DNA from 4 places in the Geobacillus sp. G4 genome. Region 1 is predicted to be linked to each of the others. Evidence: riboswitches for the same ligand, from Rfam matches in the RefSeq annotation. Region 1 holds a riboswitch; each other region holds the start of a gene.
The links. Region 1 has a riboswitch for S-adenosylmethionine ahead of ABS784_RS00100 (hypothetical protein). Riboswitches for the same ligand answer to the same signal wherever they lie in the genome.
Positions count from the first base shown of each region.

Region 2: linked by a shared signal. The riboswitch ahead of metK (methionine adenosyltransferase) and the one ahead of ABS784_RS00100 (hypothetical protein) in region 1 are both predicted to bind S-adenosylmethionine.
Region 3: linked by a shared signal. The riboswitch ahead of ABS784_RS07370 (methionine biosynthesis PLP-dependent protein) and the one ahead of ABS784_RS00100 (hypothetical protein) in region 1 are both predicted to bind S-adenosylmethionine.
Region 4: linked by a shared signal. The riboswitch ahead of ABS784_RS06760 (bifunctional homocysteine S-methyltransferase/methylenetetrahydrofolate reductase) and the one ahead of ABS784_RS00100 (hypothetical protein) in region 1 are both predicted to bind S-adenosylmethionine.

Region 1 covers NZ_JBEPJY010000001.1:21,277-26,381, reverse strand. Annotated here, with positions in the region: gene opp4B (oligopeptide ABC transporter permease) at 1-131, shown strand, start outside; gene ABS784_RS00110 (ABC transporter permease) at 153-1,061, shown strand; gene opp4A (oligopeptide ABC transporter substrate-binding protein) at 1,077-2,855, shown strand; SAM riboswitch class I at 2,915-3,019, shown strand; gene ABS784_RS00100 (hypothetical protein) at 3,090-3,296, shown strand; gene ABS784_RS00095 (VOC family protein) at 3,441-3,824, shown strand; gene ABS784_RS00090 (PaaI family thioesterase) at 3,978-4,460, shown strand; gene ABS784_RS00085 (PaaI family thioesterase) at 4,660-5,076, opposite strand.
Region 2 covers NZ_JBEPJY010000002.1:336,728-341,832, forward strand. Annotated here, with positions in the region: gene ABS784_RS03880 (tetraprenyl-beta-curcumene synthase family protein) at 1-722, opposite strand, end outside; gene ABS784_RS03885 (gamma carbonic anhydrase) at 1,061-1,609, shown strand; gene metK (methionine adenosyltransferase) at 1,632-2,843, opposite strand; SAM riboswitch class I at 2,973-3,087, opposite strand; gene pckA (phosphoenolpyruvate carboxykinase (ATP)) at 3,306-4,892, shown strand; gene ABS784_RS03900 (Rpn family recombination-promoting nuclease/putative transposase) at 5,036-5,105, opposite strand, start outside.
Region 3 covers NZ_JBEPJY010000004.1:249,299-254,403, reverse strand. Annotated here, with positions in the region: gene ABS784_RS07380 (HD-GYP domain-containing protein) at 1-143, shown strand, start outside; gene metC (cystathionine beta-lyase) at 262-1,440, opposite strand; gene ABS784_RS07370 (methionine biosynthesis PLP-dependent protein) at 1,444-2,547, opposite strand; SAM riboswitch class I at 2,749-2,859, opposite strand; gene ABS784_RS07365 (alpha/beta hydrolase) at 3,046-3,774, shown strand; gene ABS784_RS07360 (YjcG family protein) at 3,873-4,394, shown strand; gene ABS784_RS07355 (GNAT family N-acetyltransferase) at 4,396-4,830, shown strand; gene spoVIF (sporulation-specific transcription regulator SpoVIF) at 4,948-5,105, opposite strand, start outside.
Region 4 covers NZ_JBEPJY010000004.1:142,259-147,363, reverse strand. Annotated here, with positions in the region: gene ABS784_RS06770 (ABC transporter ATP-binding protein) at 1-626, opposite strand, end outside; gene ABS784_RS06765 (DUF7577 domain-containing protein) at 950-1,333, shown strand; SAM riboswitch class I at 1,447-1,549, shown strand; gene ABS784_RS06760 (bifunctional homocysteine S-methyltransferase/methylenetetrahydrofolate reductase) at 1,621-3,468, shown strand; gene metH (methionine synthase) at 3,461-5,105, shown strand, end outside.

The DNA of each region.
Region 1 (5,105 bases):
AGTCGATTATGCAGCGCGACTACAGCGTCGTGACGGCGCTCGTCATGATTTCCGGTGTGGCGACGCTAGTGGGGACATTGTTGTCCGACATCATTTTAAGTGCGGTCGACCCGCGCATTCGCATTGAGTAGGAAGGGAGGAAGGCATTGAACATGAAAATCGAGGCCAACGGCCCTGCACCAGTCGAAATAACTGTTGAAAAAAGCCCTTCCGCCCTCTCGATTATGTGGCGGGAGCTCGTCCGTGATCGGCTCGCTCTTGTCTCTCTCGTTATATTGACCATCATTTTACTGATCGTCTATGGAGCTTCGATTTTTTTAGATCAAGAGGAAATTGTAAAAGTGGACTTTTTAGCCATCCACTCGCCGCCATCGGTGGAACATTGGCTCGGTACTGACTACGGCGGCCGCGATGTGTTCGGTCAACTGATTATCGGCGCCCGCAATTCATTTACGATTGGGCTGGCCATTACGTTGATCACTGGGGCGATCGGCCTTGTTGTCGGGTTGGTGGCCGGCTATTTCGGCGGTTGGGTTGACAATGTCATCATGCGCATCATCGATTTTATTCTTGTATTGCCATTTTTGATGCTTGTCATCGTATTTGTAGCGATTGTACCGAAATACAACGTCATGACGTTTATTTTGATTATGAGTGCATTTTTATGGACCGGCAAAGCTCGGCTCATCCGTGCGAAAACGCTCGCTGAGCGCGAGTTGGATTACGTAAGCGCTTCAAAGACGCTTGGAACGCCGGATTGGAAAATCATTTTGTTTCAAATTTTGCCGAATTTAAGCTCCATTATCATCGTCAATTTGACGTTGAATTTGGCCGGCAACATCGGCATTGAATCCGGGCTCACTTACCTTGGATTTGGCCTGCCGGAAAGCACGCCGAGTTTAGGGACGTTGGTCAGCTATGCGACCAACCCAGACGTGCTGCAAAACAAATGGTGGGTATGGCTGCCTGCATCATTGCTCATTTTAGTGATGATGCTGTGCATAAATTTCATTGGCCAAGCGCTGAAACGCGCGGCTGATGCAAGACAACGATTAGGATAAAGGGGGAAGAAAACAGTGAAGAAAAAGTGGCTGGCGGCGCTAGCCGCGCTCTTGCTCGTGCTCGCCGGATGCACGAGCAACTCGTCGACGACTGCAGAAGGAGGCAAAAGCAAACCGGCTGCTCAAAAAGAAGACATCAGCAAATTCCCGATGACCGTGAAAAACGACGGGAAAATCATCGATGGCGGTGTGTTGAAATACGGACTTGTGTCCGACACGCCGTTTGAAGGGACGCTCAGCTACGCGTTCTACACAGGTGTTCCAGACGCTGAAATTTTGCAATTTTTCGATGAATCACTCTTCCGAACAAATGGAGACTATGAAATTACGAACGATGGCGCCGCCACATATGAGCTGTCCGACGACAAAAAAACGATGACGATCCGCATCAAAGATAATGTCAACTGGCATGACGGCCAGCCGGTGACGGCGGAAGACTTGGAGTATGCGTATTTGGTCATCGGCCATAAAGATTATACCGGCGTCCGCTACGGCGACGCGCTCATCCAAGACATCGTCGGCATGGACGAATACCATAGCGGCAAAGCCGATAAAATCGCCGGCATTAAAGTGATCGACAAAAAGACGTTGACGATCACATGGAAGCATGCGAACCCGTCTGTGTTGACCGGCATTTGGGCGTACCCGCTACCGAAGCATTATTTGAAAGATGTGCCAATCAAACAATTGGCGCAATCAGATAAAATTCGGAAAAACCCGATCGGCTTTGGCCCGTTTAAAGTAAAGAAAATCGTGCCAGGCGAATCGGTGGAGTTCGTCCGCAATGATGACTACTGGGCAGGCAAGCCGAATTTGGCAGGGGTCATTCTGAAAGTCGTCAGCCCGCAAGTGGTGCTGCAAGCGTTGAAAAAAGGCGATATTGACGTTGCGGAATTCCCGACGGATCAATATTTGAATGCGAAGGGAACGAAAAACATTCAGTTTATTGGCAAAATTGACCTGGCCTACAATTACATCGGTTTTAAACTCGGCCATTGGGATGCGAAAAAGCAAGAAAATGTGATGGACAACCCGAAATTCCAAAACAAAAAGCTGCGCCAAGCGATGGCGTATGCCATCAACAACCAAGAGGTAGCTGACCGCTTGTACCATGGCTTGCGCTTCCCGGCGACAACACTCATTCCTCCGTCGTTCCCGGGTTATCATGACAAAACAATCAAAGGATACACATATAACCCGGAAAAAGCGAAACAGCTGCTCGATGAGGCTGGCTATAAAGATGTGAATGGCGATGGCCTGCGCGAAGACCCGAACGGCAAAAAGTTCACGATCAACTTCTTGTCAATGAGCGGCGGCGACATTGCCGAGCCGTTGGCAAAGTTTTATATGCAATGCTGGAAAGATGTGGGCTTGGATGTCCAATTAGTGGACGGCCGTTTGGCGGAATTTAACTCGTTCTATGACATGGTTGAAAAAGACGATCCGAAAGTCGATGTGTACGCCGCCGCATGGGGGACGGGAACAGATGTCGATCCGTACGGATTGTACGGCCGCAACGTCATGTTCAACTACTCGCGCTGGGTGAATGAGAAAAACGATGAGCTGCTTGAAAAAGGACATTCCGAGCAGGCGTTTGATAAAGAATACCGCCGGAAAATTTATAGTGAATGGCAAAAGTTGATGAATGAAGAGGTGCCGGTTATTCCAACGTTGTATCGTTCGGCTATCTACGCGGTCAACAACCGCGTTGCCAACTTCACGGTCGATCCAAGCTCGAAGCTAACGTGGAAAGACGTCGGAGTCACATCAGAACAGCCGGAGGTGTCGGAATAAATGATTGCTGTCGCGGATTATGTATGATAGCATAAAAAATAAAAAAACAAATTGCATACGTCTTATCAAGAGTGGGCGAGAGAACGGGCTTGATGACCCCACAGCAACCTGCCGCTGGCAAGGTGCTAACACCCGCAAAGCGGTTTCGCTTTGGATGATAAGAATGGCTCATGACCCCCTTCGCATCATTCCGAGGCGAAGGGGGTTTTTGATTGATGGGAGGTGAGAAAAACGGTGGCAGAACTTTATTCTCTCCGCGCCTGCATGGTGTCGCACTTGCCGGCCGCGGCGTTCGCTGTTCATGTGATGCGCTGTGTGCAGGCGGAGCTCATTCAGTTGGACCCGCAAGCGGTGGTGCATGTCGACCGCGGGGATGGATATAGCCATCTATATGGGGAGATGCAAGCAACGACATTTTCTATTTTGCTGATGAATGCCTAGGCGGATGAGCGGAAGTTAGAAGGGACGTACGCCCTTGATCGCTGCATATGGGCGGAGCTCGGGAAAAAAAGATTTTCCCTGCACGCATGACGCCGTATTTACGGGCGGTGTTTTCAAGTCCATAATGGAAAGGGAGAGCAAGCAATGGCAGTTAAAAAGTTCGAGCATGTCGGCATTCAAGTGAAAGACATCGAGGCATCGAAGGAGTTTTACCAAAACGTCGTCGGCCTTGAGCTGTTAAGCGAGATGATCCATACGAACGGAACGATGAAACTGGCGTTTTTAGGAATTGACGGCTCGATCATCGTCGAGCTGATCGAAGGATACAACCCGAATTTGCCGACGGAAGGAAAAGTGCACCATGTGGCGTTTACGGTGGAAGGCATCGAGCAAGAGAAAGAACGGCTTCAATCGCTAGGCGTCCCGCTTGTTTGGAACGACATTACGACGCTTCCGAACGGGGCGAAATATTTGTTTTTCCTCGGTCCGGACGGCGAATGGATCGAGTTTTATGAGCCGGGGCAATAATTGAACAAACGGCAGGCGGCCCGCTGTTTCGGCCGCCTATGAATTTGCCGTCTGGCTGCCTCGTTCGGCAAGGCCTGTGGCTTATTGCCATGTTCGGGCTCGCCGTCTTCCTGATGCAATGATATACTAGAAAAAGAGAGGGGGGAGGATCAAGTGGAAGAAACGATCGTTCACGCCATTCAAGACGACTATCCGGATGAATTCGCCTGGTGCTACGGATGCGGGCGATTGAACGAGCAAGGCCATCACTTCCGCACCGGTTGGCAAGGGGACAAAACGGTGACCGTCTATACACCGCGCCCGGAACATACGGCGATCCCCGGGTTTGTGTACGGCGGGCTGATCGCCTCGCTCATCGACTGCCACGGCACCGGGTCGGCGGCGCTGGCGTTGCATCGGAAAAATGGCCATGAACCAGGGAGCGGGGAAACGCCGCCGCGCTTTGTCACGGCGTCGCTTCACGTTGATTTCGTCAAGCCGACGCCGCACGGTGTGCCGCTTGTCGCCGTCGGCACCGTGACGGAGATTCATCCGAAAAAATGGCAAGTTGATACGGAAGTGTTCGCTAACGGCGAACTGTGCGCCCGCGGCCAAGTCGTGGCCGTTGTTATGCCGAAAACGTTTGTCCGTGCGTAACAAGCGACGAAAAGCGCCGGAGAGAGGTTTTTTGACAGCGCTTTCTCCGGCGCTTGGCCACTGATTGAAAACGGCTGTGCCTGCCTCGTTTCGCCATGCGCTTGCCTCTCATGATCACCTCTACCGCTGCTGTTTCTCCCCGTCGAGTTCAAGGAAGACGATGTGCAAAAACGCTCTTTCCTTCGAAGATCCATCATCTTCACGGTTTGTCCATGATCAGCACTGACGATGTGGCGCTCGCCACGTCTTTGCCGTTTTGCCGCACGATGGCGGTCACATAAGCGACGGTTTTCCCGAACTTTTCCACCCTAGCCTCGATTTCGGCTTCCCCAGCCGCTGCCGGGCGGTGAAATGTCGTCTGCAAGTTGATGGAGGCGTGCATTTGGTCATCGCGAAGCAAGGTCGTCACCGCATAAGCCATGAGAATGTCCGCCGCCGCTCCGACAAATCCGCCCATAATCACCCCGTTGCCGTTGAGAAGCGATTCGCTGATCGCCCATACGCCTTTCGCATAGCCGTCTTGGGCTTCCGTCAAGCGGACGCCAAGCGACTTGTCGCATGGCGGCGGCGCGCTTTGACCGGCGATGACATCGTGCAAGTTGGTCATTGGCTTCATCTGGAACACCCTTTCTGTTGTCAATCATG
Region 2 (5,105 bases), on a different contig from region 1:
TGTCTCGCCATCTCCGGCGGCAGCGATTCGCCAAACGCATAGGCGACGAGGCAGAAAATGCCGAGCGTCGAACCGGAGCAGGCGGAAAACTCATACCACTCCATCGGCGGCAAGGCGTCTTTGTATTGCGCGAACCATTTCTCCAGCCGCGGCACCCGCTCGCTCGCTTCGACATGTTTATGCACTTGCAAGTCGCAATAATATCCGGCCAATTCATGCAAAAATGGGGCGATCGTCTCATAATGGCGCACCGTCTCGAGCACCTCTTGGCACGTGCGGACAAGCGCCGGCAAATAGCCGCCGTCTTCCTGTTCGCGGCGATGGCGGTAATAGTTCGACGGCTCTGCTCCGATCGTCAAAGCGTCCGGCATCGAATCGTGCAAGGCGCGAAAGTCGAGCGGATCGAGCGAGGTGCTGCGGTCGCACAAATTATCCAAATAATCGCTGATCGTCTGGTAAGCAACGATAAAGCGGATGCAATCCTCCATGTTTTCTCCGGCCAAGAGCGCCAAAATGGAGCCGCCTTCGCAATGGAACGTTTTCGAAGCGATGCTCGCGAGCGCCTGGCGCCGCAATTCCGGGTCGGGAATGCGCTCGGCTTGGCGCCGCCAATAGGCAAGCTCGCGGTGGACAAGCGGAAGCACGTCACGATACACCATTTTCATCAAGGCGATGGGGTTTTTCGGAATGTTCAATCGGCTCACCTCAGGTGCAAACACCATGGTCTCGTCTCCTAGCATTTCCATCTTATCGGCAACCAAAATCGTTTCGCGTCTGAACAGCTTGCGATCTCGTCTTCCAGTATTGCCATCAATGCGGCCGGGGCAAACCATAAAAGGGTTGGCGACGGAGTGAAAAAGCCGCTCAACAACGGTTCTTCTCACGTTGAGAAGCTTTGTGAAATCGGATCTTCTTCCCCGATCCCAACCACTCATCGGGCGAAACGAAACGTTTTTCACCAATCCCGATTAGGCGCGCTCGCTTTCGTTGGCGATTTGGACGCAGCGTTGTACAATACATGGTGAACGATCGATTTTGCAACAGAAAGGAACGAACGCCCATGATTTACCCATACAAAGGCAAAACGCCGCAAATTGCCGCCTCCGCCTTTATCGCCGACTATGTGACGATCACCGGCGATGTCGTGATCGGCGAAGAGACAAGCATTTGGTTCAATACCGTCATTCGCGGCGATGTGGCGCCAACGGTGATTGGCAACCGGGTCAATATTCAAGATAACTCAATTTTGCATCAAAGTCCAAACAATCCGCTTATCATTGAGGACGGGGTGACGGTCGGCCATCAAGTCATTTTGCACAGCGCCATCGTTCGCAAAAACGCGCTCATCGGCATGGGCTCAATCATTTTGGACCGCGCGGAAATCGGGGAAGGCGCGTTTATCGGCGCCGGCAGTTTAGTGCCGCCGGGCAAAAAAATTCCGCCCAACACGCTCGCCCTCGGCCGGCCGGCGAAAGTCGTCCGCGAACTGACGGAAGACGATATCCGCGAAATGGAGCGCATCCGCCGCGAATATGTCGAGAAAGGGCAGTATTACAAAGCGCTGCAGCAACAGCGGACATCGTGCGCCGACAAAAAAGAGCTGCCGTGATCAGGCAGCTCTTTTTCTTTCATCACTTGTCCGCCAACGCCAGCGCTTGTTCTTTCAACAAGGCGGCTTTGTCGGTGCGCTCCCACGGCAGGTCGATGTCCGTACGCCCAAAATGGCCGTAAGCAGCCGTCTGTTTGTAAATCGGGCGGCGAAGGTCGAGCATTTTGATGATGCCCGCCGGGCGGAGATCGAAGTTGTTGCGCACGACTTCAATCAAAATGTCTTCCGACACTTTGCCGGTGCCGAACGTATCGATCGAAATCGAAACTGGGCGGGCGACGCCGATCGCGTAGGCAAGCTGCACTTCGCATTTGTCGGCCAGTCCTGCCGCGACGATGTTTTTCGCGACATAGCGGGCCGCATACGCCGCCGAGCGGTCGACTTTCGTCGGATCTTTGCCCGAGAACGCGCCACCGCCGTGGCGGGCGTAGCCGCCGTACGTATCGACGATGATTTTGCGCCCCGTCAACCCAGCATCCCCTTGCGGACCGCCGATGACAAACCGTCCTGTCGGGTTGATGAAATATTTCGTGTTCTCATCAAGCAGCTCCGCGGGCACGACCGGCTTGATGACCTGCTCTTTAATGTCGCGCTGGATTTGCTCTTGCGTAATTTCCGGATGGTGCTGCGCGGAAACGACGATCGTATCGACGCGCACCGGTTTGCCGTTTTCATCGTATTCGATCGTCACTTGCGTTTTCCCGTCCGGCCGCAAGTACGGCAAGACGTCCGTTTTGCGCACTTCCGCCAATCGGCGCGCCAAGCGGTGCGCAAGCGAAATCGGCATCGGCATCAATTCTTCCGTCTCATTGCAGGCGAACCCAAACATCAATCCTTGGTCGCCGGCGCCGATCGCTTCGATTTCCTCGTCAGTCATCTGACCTTCGCGCGCCTCGAGCGCCCGGTCCACCCCCATCGCAATGTCCGGCGATTGTTCGTCAATCGATGTCAGCACCGCGCACGTATCGGCGTCAAATCCGTATTTGGCGCGCGTGTAGCCGATCTCCCGGACCGTATCGCGGACGATGCGCGGAATGTCCACGTATGTTGATGTCGTGATTTCCCCGCTCACGAGCACCAGCCCGGTCGTAACGCTCGTTTCGCAGGCGACGCGGGCGTTTGGATCTTTTTCCAAAATGGCATCCAAAATGGCGTCAGAAATTTGGTCGCAAATTTTATCCGGATGTCCTTCCGTCACAGACTCTGAAGTAAACAAGCGGCGTTTGGCTGACATTCGGTTTGTTTCCTCCTCTTGGCATAATGTGGCGACACGGAACTCATTTCCCTTTTTCCCTTCGCAATATAAAAAACCTTTCCTGTAACGGCTGAGGAAAGGTCATGGCAATCGTATTGCTTCCTTTCACTCTTATCGTTCAAGGACTGCGCCTTGCCACAGGTTAGCACCATTTCACACATGTACAGTTGTGACGGTTGCTGGGCTTCATCGGGCCTGTCCCTCCACCGGCTCGGGATAAGAGTATCCGTTCAATGACTTATCTTATCGCAACGGAATCGGCAAAGTCAACTATCAAAATTCATTTTTTATCATTTCCAGCCGCGAAAATTCTTTCCTCAAGGAAACCAACACATTGGGCAAAATAAAGTTTGAAAAACCCACACAATTAGTATGGACTATTAATAAAAATGTGTTATACTATTTTCAAGAGTGATTACAAAAAGAAGGCAGGTTTTGAATATGGGGATCGCAAACATGACGAATAAGCTTGATTTATTGCTGCAAAAACCGTACGTGCATCATCAACTGTCCGTCGCCGAGCTCGTCGAGAAAGTCCTGCGGCGGAACGAAGGACGGCTGACGCACACCGGAGCCGTCGCGGTGACAACCGGCAAGTACACAGGGCGGTCGCCGAAAGACAAATACATCGTCGAAGAACCGTCAACGAAGCAAACGATCGACTGGGGCGCGGTCAACCAGCCGATGTCTCCGGAGACGTTTGATAAACTGTACGACAAAGTGCTCGACTATTTAATGAAGAAAGATGAACTGTTCGTGTTTAAAGGCTTTGCCGGCGCCGATCCGAAATCCCGGCTGCCGATTCAAGTCGTCAACGAATTCGCCTGGCACAACTTGTTCGTTCATCAGCTGTTCATCCGGCCGAACGCCGAAGAGCTCGCCGCGCATGAGCCGCAATTCACCGTCATTTGCGCGCCGAACTTTAAAGCCGACCCGAAAGTTGACGGCACGCGCTCGGAAGCGTTCATCATCATCTCGTTTGAACGGCGCACCGTGTTGATCGGCGGCACCGAGTATGCCGGCGAAATGAAAAAATCGATTTTCTCGGTGATGAACTATTTGCTGCCGGAACAAGGCATCCTGCCGATGCACTGCTCGGCCAACGTCGGCCAGGAAGGCGACGTCGCCCTCTTTTTCGGCTTGTCGGGAACGGGAAAAACGACGCTCTCGACCGACCCGAACCGCCGCTTGATCGGCGATGATGAGCACGGCTGGTCAAACCGCGGCATTTTCAACATCGAAGGCGGCTGCTATGCGAAATGCATCAACCTATCGCGCGAGAAAGAGCCGCAAATTTTTGACGCCATCGGCTTCGGCGCGGTGCTCGAAAACGTCGTCCTCGACGACGCGACGCGGGTGCCGAATTACGACGACGGCACGCTGACGGAAAACACGCGCGCCGCCTACCCGCTTCAAGCGATCAAAAACATCGTCGACCCAAGCGTCGCCGGCCATCCGTCCACGATCGTGTTTTTGACGGCTGATGCGTTCGGCGTCCTGCCGCCAATCAGCAAGCTGACGCGCGAACAGGCGATGTACCATTTCTTAAGCGGCTACACAAGCAAACTCGCCGGCACCGAACGCGGCGTCACCGAACCGGAAGCAACGTTCTCAACGTGCTTTGGCGCACCGTTTTTGCCGCGCCCGGCCGTCGAATACGCGGAAATGCTCGGGCAAAAAATCGCCGAACACAACGTCCGCGTCTTTTTGGTCAACACCGGCTGGACAGGGGGACCGTACGGCGTCGGCAGCCGCATGAAGCTCGCCTACACCCGGGCGATGGTGCAAGCCGCCGTCGAAGGGGAGCTGGACAACGTCGAAACGGTGCAAGACCCGATTTTCGGCCTCGCTATCCCAACCCACGTCCCCGGCGTGCCGGATGACGTCCTGCAGCCGCAAAACACATGGGCTGACAAACAAGCGTACGAACAAAAAGCAAAAGAGCTGGCGCAAAAGTTCCGCGCCAACTTCCGAAAGTTCGCCCATATCGACCCGACGATCGAAAAACTCGGCGGACCGCTCGTGTAACAAGAACCCGGCCGGACAGGGAGCCGTTCCCTGTCCGGCTGTTTTTTCGAACGCATAAAATGATTGTCGTCGATCCCCCGGGGTTTTTGCACGATTGGGGGTCGACGACAATGTGAGGCTCGACGGCGAAGAGTCTGCTCTGCTTACCCCTTCACCCGTTCGATCTTCTCAACCGGCAGCCCGGTCAGTTCGTGGATCGTGTCGACATCATAC
Region 3 (5,105 bases), on a different contig from region 1:
CGTACCGAAAAGGCATGGATATTCGCCAAGCGGCCGACATTTTAAAGAATGGAAAAGGAACTCAATGGGATGAAGAAATTGTCGATGTGTTTTTGCAATATGTAGAACAACAACTTTTGCCTTCTTCTACAGCGGTTTCCTAATCAGCGCTGTCCAAACCTTCTTTCTGGCACGAAGCACGGTTCAGGCTGCATCTTTCTTCCTTTCAAACAGTGCAAACGGTACGCCCCCGTCGCAAGGGGCATACCGTGCGGCGCCTTGCTAGGTGGATGGGACGGACGGCCGCTCTTTCACAAACGACAACGCCTGCTCAAAATCGGCGATCAAATCGTTGACATCCTCCAGTCCGACGCTCAGCCGCAGCAAGCCGTCGGTAATGCCGCGGCGGAGTCGCTCGTCTTTCGGCATGGCCGCATGCGACATTTTCGCCGGGTGCGATAAAATTGACTCGACCGCCCCAAGGCTGACGGCGAACACGGGCAGGCGGACGTTTTGCACGAACGTCCGGGCCGATTCTTCATCGGCAAGGCGGAACGACAAGACGGCGCCAAACCCGGCCGCCTGTTGGCGCTGGATGTCATGGCCTGGGTGGTGCGAAAGCCCCGGATAATACACATCTTCCACTTTCGGATGGCGCGCCAAATACTCAGCGATGGCCAGGGCGGATTCGGACGATTGTTTCAGCCGGACATGAAGCGTTTTGATCCCCCGCAGCACAAGCCACGCATCTTGCACGCCGAGGACGGCGCCAAAGGCGTTTTGCAGTTTGTACAATTCTTTTCCCAATTCCTCGTCTTTCACGACCGCCAGCCCGGCGACGACGTCGCTATGGCCGGCTAAAAATTTCGTTGCGCTGTGTAGGACGACGTCGACGCCAAGATCAAGCGGCCGCTGCAGCGCCGGCGTCATAAACGTATTGTCAAGAAACGTTAGGCAGCCATGCGCTTTCGCCAGCTTGACAACACTCCGAATATCGGTCACTTTTAAGAGCGGATTGGACGGCGTTTCCATGTAAATGACTTTCGTGTTCGGTCGGATGTTTTCGGCGACGGCGCGCAAATCGGTCATATCGACAAACGTATACTCAATGCCAAAGCGGCTCAATACTTCGGTGATCATCCGGTACGTGCCGCCGTAAACGTCTTCCGTCACGAGGACGTGGTCGCCTCTGGACAAGAGCAAAAACGCCGTCGAAATGGCGGCCATGCCAGAAGCGAAGGCGAATCCGCGCACGCCGCCTTCTAACGCCGCGATCGTTTCCTCAAGCGCCTCGCGCGTCGGGTTGCTGGAGCGGCTGTAGTCGTATTTGCCGAATGAATCGAAATCGAACTGATGGAACGTGGAGGCGTGCTGGATCGGCACGCTCACCGCCCCGGTTGCGCGGTCGACTTTCCATTCGTTATGGAGCAGTTTCGTCGAAAACGACCATTCCTGTTCCATCGCTTACACCTCTTTCATGTTTTTCAATGCCTGCGCCAAGTCGGCGATCAAATCGTCAGCGTGCTCAATGCCGACCGAGAAACGGAGCAGCCGGTTGCAAATACCGTTTTGGATGCGGATTTCCTCAGGAATGTCCGCATGCGTCTGCGTCGCTGGGTACGTAATAAAGCTTTCGACTCCGCCTAAGCTTTCCGCGAATGTAATGAGGCGCAAGCTTTTTAAAAACCCGTTCACCCACTTTTCATCGGCAATCCGGAACGACAGCATCCCGCCTCTTCCCGGATACAACACATCGGTGACATCTTCATGTTCGCGCAAAAAGGCGCTCACTCGCTTCGCGTTTTCTTCATGTTGGCGCATCCTTAGCGCCAGCGTTTTCATCCCGCGGATCAGCAACCACGAATCAAACGGCGACAAAACAGCGCCGATGGCGTTCTGATACTCGGCCAGGCGTTGACAGAGCTCCTCGCCCTTGGCGACGACAAGACCGGCCAAGACGTCGTTATGGCCGCCTAAATATTTCGTGGCGCTGTGGATGACAATATCGGCGCCCTGTTCGATCGGGCGTTGAAGCACCGGTGTATAAAACGTGTTGTCAACGATCAACAAAAGCCCGTGCCGCTTGGCGAGCTCGGCGACCGCAGAGATATCCGTCTCGTGCATGAGCGGATTCGTTGGCGTTTCCAAAAAGATGGCTTTTGTTTTTTCCGCAATTTTTTCCTCTACAGCAGCAAGATCGGTAAAATCGACGTAATGGAACCCAAGACCGTACTTGCGCCAGCCGCGCTCAAACAGGCGGTACGTGCCGCCGTACAGGTCGGCCGATACGAGAAACTCATCTCCGCTCTCAAACAAGGCGAGCACTGTCTGAATGGCGGCCATGCCGGAGCTGAACGCGTAGCCTTGGTCGCCGCCTTCAAGCTTCGCGATCGCTTCTTCGACGATTTTGCGCGTCGGGTTGCCGGTGCGGATGTAGTCAAACCCGGTCGACTCTCCGATGCCGGCATGGCGGTAAGCGGTGGAAAAATAAACAGGCGGGTTGACCGTCCCCGTCGCCGTTTCGCTCCGGTTGCCAATTTGCGCTAACAACGTCTCCAGTTTCTCCATCTCATCTCTCTCCTTCTGCTGAAAATTCCATCATGGGTCAACGGCCGACCGCTTGGCGCCAAACGAAGCGCCGCTGTCTCTCGGGCAGCGGCCGAGCGCCTTCGTCCGAAACCGCCTCGCGGTTGATGGAAGCGGCCGCTTGAGTAAATAAAAAAAGTCTTCTAAGAAGAAGACTTTTCCATACGCACATGGTCATGCTTCTTCTTATCTGCCGAATTGAATGCTCAATTCGCTGGATTTAGCACCTGGCCGCCGGGCGGCTGGTTGCTGAAGCTTCATTGGGCCAGTTCCCTCCGCTTCTCTTGATAAGAATGAGACGCGTATTCAATTTTTCTAATTTAATAAAAAATGTAGCGCATTCCCCCCGTTTTTGCAAGTCATTTTTTTATCAATGGCACCATTCGGCAAATTCACAAAAAATTCGAGCCGTTCATTAACATCTTTTGGTGCAAATATGTTACAATAACAGATGAACTTACGCTTTCATGGAGGATGGTCATGGCGACAGCAACAGGAACGATGCGCGACTGCAAGTTGTACAGCGGAGAGCTGCAAGAAGAAATCGAACTGCTCATCTACTTGCCAAGCAATTTTTCGCCGCTTTACAAATATTCTTTATTAATCGCGCAAGACGGCAAAGATTATTTTATGTATGGAAAAATGAAAACCGTCATCGAAACGCTGATGGAAGAAGGAACAATCGACCGGACGATCGTCGTCGGCATCCCGTATCGGAACGTCAACGACCGCTACGAGAAATACCACCCGGAAGGACGAAAGCACGAAGCATACCTTCGTTTTTTAGCCCATGAGCTCGTCCCGTTTTTGGACCGCGAACTGCCGACATACCAAATGGGCAAAGGCCGGGCGCTGATCGGCGATTCGCTCGGCGGAACGGTGTCGCTTCTAGCCGGGTTGTTGTATCCGCATACATTTGGGAAAATCGCCATGCAGTCCCCCTATATCGATGACTCGGTATTGGCGCGCATCCGCTCATTCCGCGATCCATCGCTCCTTTCGCTTTACCATTCTGTTGGCACAGAGGAAACAGCGGTGAAAACGACGGATGGCCATGTGCGCGATTTTATCACCCCGAATCGAATGGCGCGGGACTTGTTTATGGAAAAACGGTTTGCTTATACGTACCATGAGTTCGAAGGCGGCCATGCGTGGACGTATTGGCAGCCGGATGTACCCCGGGCCGTAGCCGCTGTTTTATCATTATAGGACAAAACGGAGCAACTTCAAAGATGTCGAAGCCGCCGCATCCATTCCGTGCGTTTCCTGTGCATGGAAAAAGAACTGGTTCAAGGAGGGAAAACAAAATGAAGTACGGCATTGTGATCTTTCCGCCAAAACGGATTCAGGACTTCGCCAACTCGTACCGGAAACGGTACGACAGCCATTACGCCCTCATCCCGCCGCATATTACGCTGAAATACCCATTTGAAGCGGATGAGGAGCAAATAAAAAAAATGGCGAAAGAGTTGCGCCGCATTGCGGCGGAAACACCTCCCATTCCGATCAAAGTGACGAAATTCAGCTCGTTTTACCCGACAAGCAACATCATTTATTTGAAGGTGGAACCAAACGACGTGCTCGAGCGCCTTCATGAACAACTGCACAGCGGCTTGTTCGCCGGAAAGCCGGAGTTTGTGTTCGTGCCTCACATTACGATCGGCCGCGATTTGCCGGGCGCAGAATATGCGGACGTCTACAGCCAGCTGAAGCTGCAAGATGTGCACTTCGAGGAGACCGTCGACCGCTTCCATCTTCTCTATCAGCTGGAAAACGGCTCGTGGACCGTCTATGAAACGTTTATCGTCGGAGGAAAGGAAACGGTCTGAGATGAACATTGCGATTGGCACAACGCAAGATCGCGCTTTGTACGAAGACGCCTTGCGCGTCCGCCGGCTCGTATTCATTGAGGAGCAAAACGTGCCGGAAGACGAGGAAATCGACACATTCGAGGACGACTCGTTCCACCTCGTCCTGTATGATGGCCAAACACCGGTGGGTGCTGGGCGACTCCGTTTCATTGACGAAGGCGTCGGCAAAATCGAGCGCATTTGCGTCCTGCCGTCCTACCGCGGCCGCGGCGCCGGACGGATGGTGATGGAAGCGATCGAACAGCTGGCGAAAACAAAAGGGGCGAAAACGGCGAAACTGAACGCCCAGACGCACGCAGAACCGTTTTACCAAAAGCTCGGCTATACGACCGTCTCCGGCGTCTTTATGGACGCCGGCATCCCACATGTCACGATGGTGAAATCGCTCGAATGATGGCCATAGAACAGCCTCGTCTACACTGATCCAAGGCTTGGGATCATCGAACATCGTTTCGCTCTCCTGAGCCAAGCAGAGCAAAAGGGAGCTGTGCGCACGCAAGCTCCCTTTTGCTTACTTTTTGTTGTTCAGCATATTGGCGATCGTATTGAAATCAATTTGCTTGCCGTTATGGACGATCGCCTTGACGATTTGATCCTCAAGTTCTTTTGGCACTTTCCGGTTGGCAATTTGCGCCACCCGCTTCACCACTTGGCGCACCGTTTTTTCAT
Region 4 (5,105 bases), on a different contig from region 1:
ACAAAAATGTAATCGGACATCGCCAGCGCTTCTTCTTGATCATGCGTGACAAAAATAAACGTAATGCCCAATCGGCGCTGCAGTTCGCGAAGTTCATACTGCATTTCCGTGCGCAGCTTCAAATCCAAGGCCGATAGCGGCTCATCCAAGAGCAACACTTCTGGCTCATTCACAATCGCCCGGGCAATCGCGACGCGTTGGCGCTGACCGCCGGACATCTCTTGAATGCGCCGGCGCTCATAGCCTTCCAAGTTGACAAACCGGAGCGCTTCGCTCACTTTTTGGCGGATGTCCGCTTCTTTCATTTTTTTAATGCGCAAACCAAAGGCGACATTTTCAAATACGTCCAAATGCGGGAACAAGGCGTAATCTTGAAAAACGGTATTGACTTGCCGCTTGTTCGGCGGGACGTTTTGAATCGGCTTTCCATGGAAATAAATCGTTCCTTGCGTCGGTTCGATAAACCCGGCAATCAGCCGCAAAATCGTCGTCTTCCCGCACCCCGACGGCCCAAGCAGCGTATAAAACTTCCCGCGCTCCATCGCAAAACTCACATCATCCAATACGACCGTGCCGTCGTATTCCTTTGTCACTCGCTCGAAGCGGATGATCTCTTCCCCGTTCACTTCCAGCCCCCCGTCTTCTTCATCTCCATCATTCCTAATTAGAACATAGAGACAATGAAAGTGCAATGACAAAACGATCGTTGAACGGTCTTCCCACCCATGCCAATGCTTAAGAAGCGAAAAATGGTCGATGATGCAATTGATAAGGCAACATACCGCCCGTTTTCCTCTCTTACAAGACATAATCAAGGTATTGAAAAATAAATCCAATTAAAAATCTAATATTTTTGCCTCTATCGGCTCAAACGTTTCTATGTGAACATGGTAAAAACCAATTTTTTCTATTATAATATATCTATGAATTCTGTTAGGGAGGAATGAAATTGAAAAGCATCAAACCCGGCCGCGGTCCGTCGATGCAAGGACTCTTCGGCAGCATCGCCGCTGTGTTGTTCGGCATCTTTTGGATGGTGATGGCATTCTCCATCACCGCGGACTCGCCGTTTCCCGCCGCCCGCTTTTTTCCGTTTTTCGGCCTTGTCGTCATCGCCATCGGCGTATTTCAAGCGTTTTACCATTACAAAAATGCGACGGGAAAACAACGCATGTCCTTATTGGACATTGTCGACAGCGAGGAAGAGCCCGACCCGCTGAACGTCCGATTTGGAAGCCATAAACAGCCAAACAAGCATTGCCCTCATTGCGGCGGGCATGTGCAGCACAATTTCCAATTTTGCCCCCAATGTGGAAAAGAGCTTCTCCGTTGATCCGAGAAATTCTTTTTTGAAATTTCCTCGCTTCACCGTATTGAATAATTTCGAAAAATACATTAAATTATATAGTAATCATCAAAACGCTGCCGCACAATTGCATACGGACATTCTTATCAAGAGAGGGGGAGGGACTGGCCCGGTGAACCCTCAGCAACCTGGCCCGCGGCCAAGGTGCTAAATCCAGACAGGCGGAAGCCTGGAAGATAAGAAGAAGCGAATGAAAAGTCTTCTTCTTATAGAAGGCTTTTTTCTTTTACTACGGAGAAACGGGGGAATCGAACGTGGGATTGCTGGATAAGTTGAAAGAGCGCATTCTCATCGCCGACGGGGCGATGGGAACGCTTTTATATTCGCACGGCATTGACCGTTGTTTTGAAGAATTGAATCTATCCAATCCAGATGAAATCGTCCATATTCATGAAGCGTATATCGCCGCGGGCGCCGACGTCATTCAGACGAATACATACGGCGCCAACTATGTGAAACTCGCCCGCTACGGCCTTGAAGATGAGGTGCCGGCCATCAACCGCGCGGCGGTGCGGCTCGCCAGGCAAGCGGCGAACGGGCGGGCGTACGTGCTCGGGACGATCGGGGGGCTGCGCACGTTAAACAAAAGCGTCGTCACGCTCGAAGAAGTGAAACGGACGTTTCGCGAGCAGCTGTTTGTCCTGCTGGCTGAAGGAGTCGACGGCGTGCTGCTCGAGACGTATTACGATTTGGAAGAGTTGGAGACGGTGCTTGCCATCGCCCGCAAAGAGACCGACTTGCCGATTATCGCTCACGTCTCGCTCCATGAAGTCGGCGTCTTGCAAGATGGCACGCCGCTCGCGGACGCCCTTGCCCGCCTAGAGGCGCTCGGGGCCGATGTCATCGGACTGAACTGTCGTCTCGGTCCATATCATATGCTTCGGTCGCTCGAGGAAGTGCCGCTGCCGAAGCAGGCATTTTTGTCGGCGTATCCGAACGCGAGCCTCCCGGATTACCGCGATGGCCGGCTTGTCTATGAGACGAACGCTGAATATTTCGAGGAAACAGCCAAAGCGTTCCGCGACCAAGGGGTGCGCTTGATCGGCGGGTGCTGCGGCACGACGCCGAAGCATATCGCAGCGATGGCAAAAGCGCTCTCCGACCGAACGCCGGTGACGGAAAAAACGGTGAAACGGCGCGCGGTGTCTGTATCAGTGCAAGCGGATCGGCCCGCCCCATCTCCCCTTCCCGAGCTTGCCCGCACGCGCCGCTCGGTCATTGTGGAGCTGGATCCGCCGAAAAAATTGGGGATTGACAAGTTTCTTGCTGGGGCGAAAGCGCTCCATGACGCCGGCATCGATGCGCTGACGTTGGCCGACAACTCGCTCGCCACGCCGCGCATCAGCAACGCCGCTGTCGCCACGATCATCAAGGAGCAGCTCGGCATCCGCCCGCTTGTGCATATTACATGCCGCGATCGCAATTTGATCGGCTTGCAGTCGCATTTGATGGGCTTGCATACGCTCGGCATCACCGACGTGCTCGCCATTACCGGCGACCCGTCGAAAATCGGCGACTTCCCAGGAGCAACGTCGGTGTATGATTTATCATCGTTCGATTTGATCCGCTTGATCCGCCAGTTTAACGAAGGGCTGTCGTACTCGGGCAAACCGCTTGGGCAAAAAACGAACTTCTCGATCGGCGCTGCGTTCAACCCGAACGTCCGCCATTTGGATAAAGCAGTTGAGCGAATGGAGAAAAAAATTCAATGCGGCGCCCACTATTTCTTGACCCAGCCGATTTACTCGGAAGAGAAAATCGTTGAAGTGCACGAAGCGACCAAGCATCTTGACACGCCGATTTACATCGGCATTATGCCACTTGTGAGCGCGCGCAACGCCGACTTTTTGCATCATGAAGTGCCGGGCATTACGCTCTCTGACGAGATTCGCGCCCGCATGGCCGCCTGCGGCGGCGACCCGGTGCAAGCAGCCAAGGAAGGCATCGCTATCGCCAAATCGCTCATTGACGCTGCGTTTGATTTGTTTAACGGCATTTATTTGATCACGCCGTTCTTGCGCTACGACATGACGGTCGAGCTTGTCCGCTACATTCACGAAAAAGAAGCGGCCGCCAAAGAAAGGAAGGTTGTTCATGGCTAACGTCACCTTAGAACAGCAACTGCAAAGAAAAATTCTTGTCATCGATGGCGCCATGGGCACGATGATCCAAAGCGCCAACCTATCGGCCGCCGACTTTGGCGGCGAGGCGTATGAAGGGTGCAACGAATATTTGACCCTCACCGCCCCGCATGTCATCCGCCGCATTCATGAAGCGTACCTAGAAGCCGGTGCTGATATCATTGAAACGAACACGTTCGGAGCGACACGCATCGTGCTTGACGAATATGGCCTCGGTCATTTGGCGCTTGAGCTGAACATCGAAGCGGCCAAACTTGCCAAACAAACGGCTGAGTCGTTCTCCACCCCGGACTGGCCGCGCTTTGTCGCCGGTTCGATGGGGCCGACGACGAAAACGTTGTCGGTGACCGGCGGCGCAACGTTTGAAGAACTCGTCGCCGCCTACGAAGAACAAGCGCGCGGACTGCTCTTAGGAGGCGTCGACCTTCTCCTACTCGAGACGTGCCAAGATACGCTGAATGTCAAAGCCGGTTTTCTCGGCATTTCGAAGGCGTTTGAAGCGGTCGGCCGCCGCGTGCCGCTCATGATTTCCGGCACGATCGAACCGATGGGCACGACGCTCGCCGGGCAGGCGATCGATGCGTTTTTCATCTCGGTGCGCCATATGAAGCCGATCGCCGTCGGCTTAAACTGCGCAACCGGTCCGGAGTTTATGACCGACCATTTGCGCACGCTCGCCTCGCTCGCTGACACGGCGGTCAGCTGCTACCCGAACGCCGGTCTGCCGGATGAGGAAGGCCACTATCATGAAACGCCGAATATGCTGGCAGAGAAAATCCGCCGCTTTGCCGAAAAGGGATGGATCAACATCGTCGGCGGGTGTTGCGGCACGACGCCGGATCATATCCGCGCCATTGCCGAAGCGGTGCGTGATCTCCCGCCGCGGGCGATTCCGTCTTCGTTTGATGTCCACGCCGTTTCCGGCATCGAGGCGCTCATCTATGATGAAACGATGCGTCCGCTCTTTGTCGGCGAGCGGACAAACGTGATCGGCTCGCGCAAATTCAAGCGCCTCATCGCCGAAGGGAAATACGAAGAAGCGGCGGAAATCGCCCGCGCCCAAGTGAAAAACGGCGCCCATGTCATCGACATTTGCCTCGCCGACCCAGACCGCGACGAACTCCATGACATGGAGCAGTTCGTCCGCGAAGTCGTGAAAAAAGTGAAAGTGCCGCTTGTCATCGATTCAACCGACGAGCGCGTCATTGAACGCGCCCTCACCTATTCGCAAGGAAAAGCGATCATTAACTCGATCAACTTGGAAGACGGCGAGGAGCGCTTTGCCAATGTCGTGCCGCTGCTACACCGCTACGGCGCCGCCGTTGTGGTCGGGACGATCGATGAACAAGGGATGGCGGTCACCGCCGAACGAAAGCTCGAGATCGCCTTGCGTTCGTATGACTTGCTCATGAACCGCTACGGCGTGCCTGAGCGCGACATCATTTTCGACCCGCTCGTCTTCCCGGTCGGCACCGGTGATGAGCAATACATCGGCGCGGCGAAAGAAACGATCGAAGGGATCCGCCTCATTAAAGAGCGGCTGCCTCATTGCTTAACGATGCTCGGCATCAGCAACGTCTCGTTCGGCTTGCCGCCGG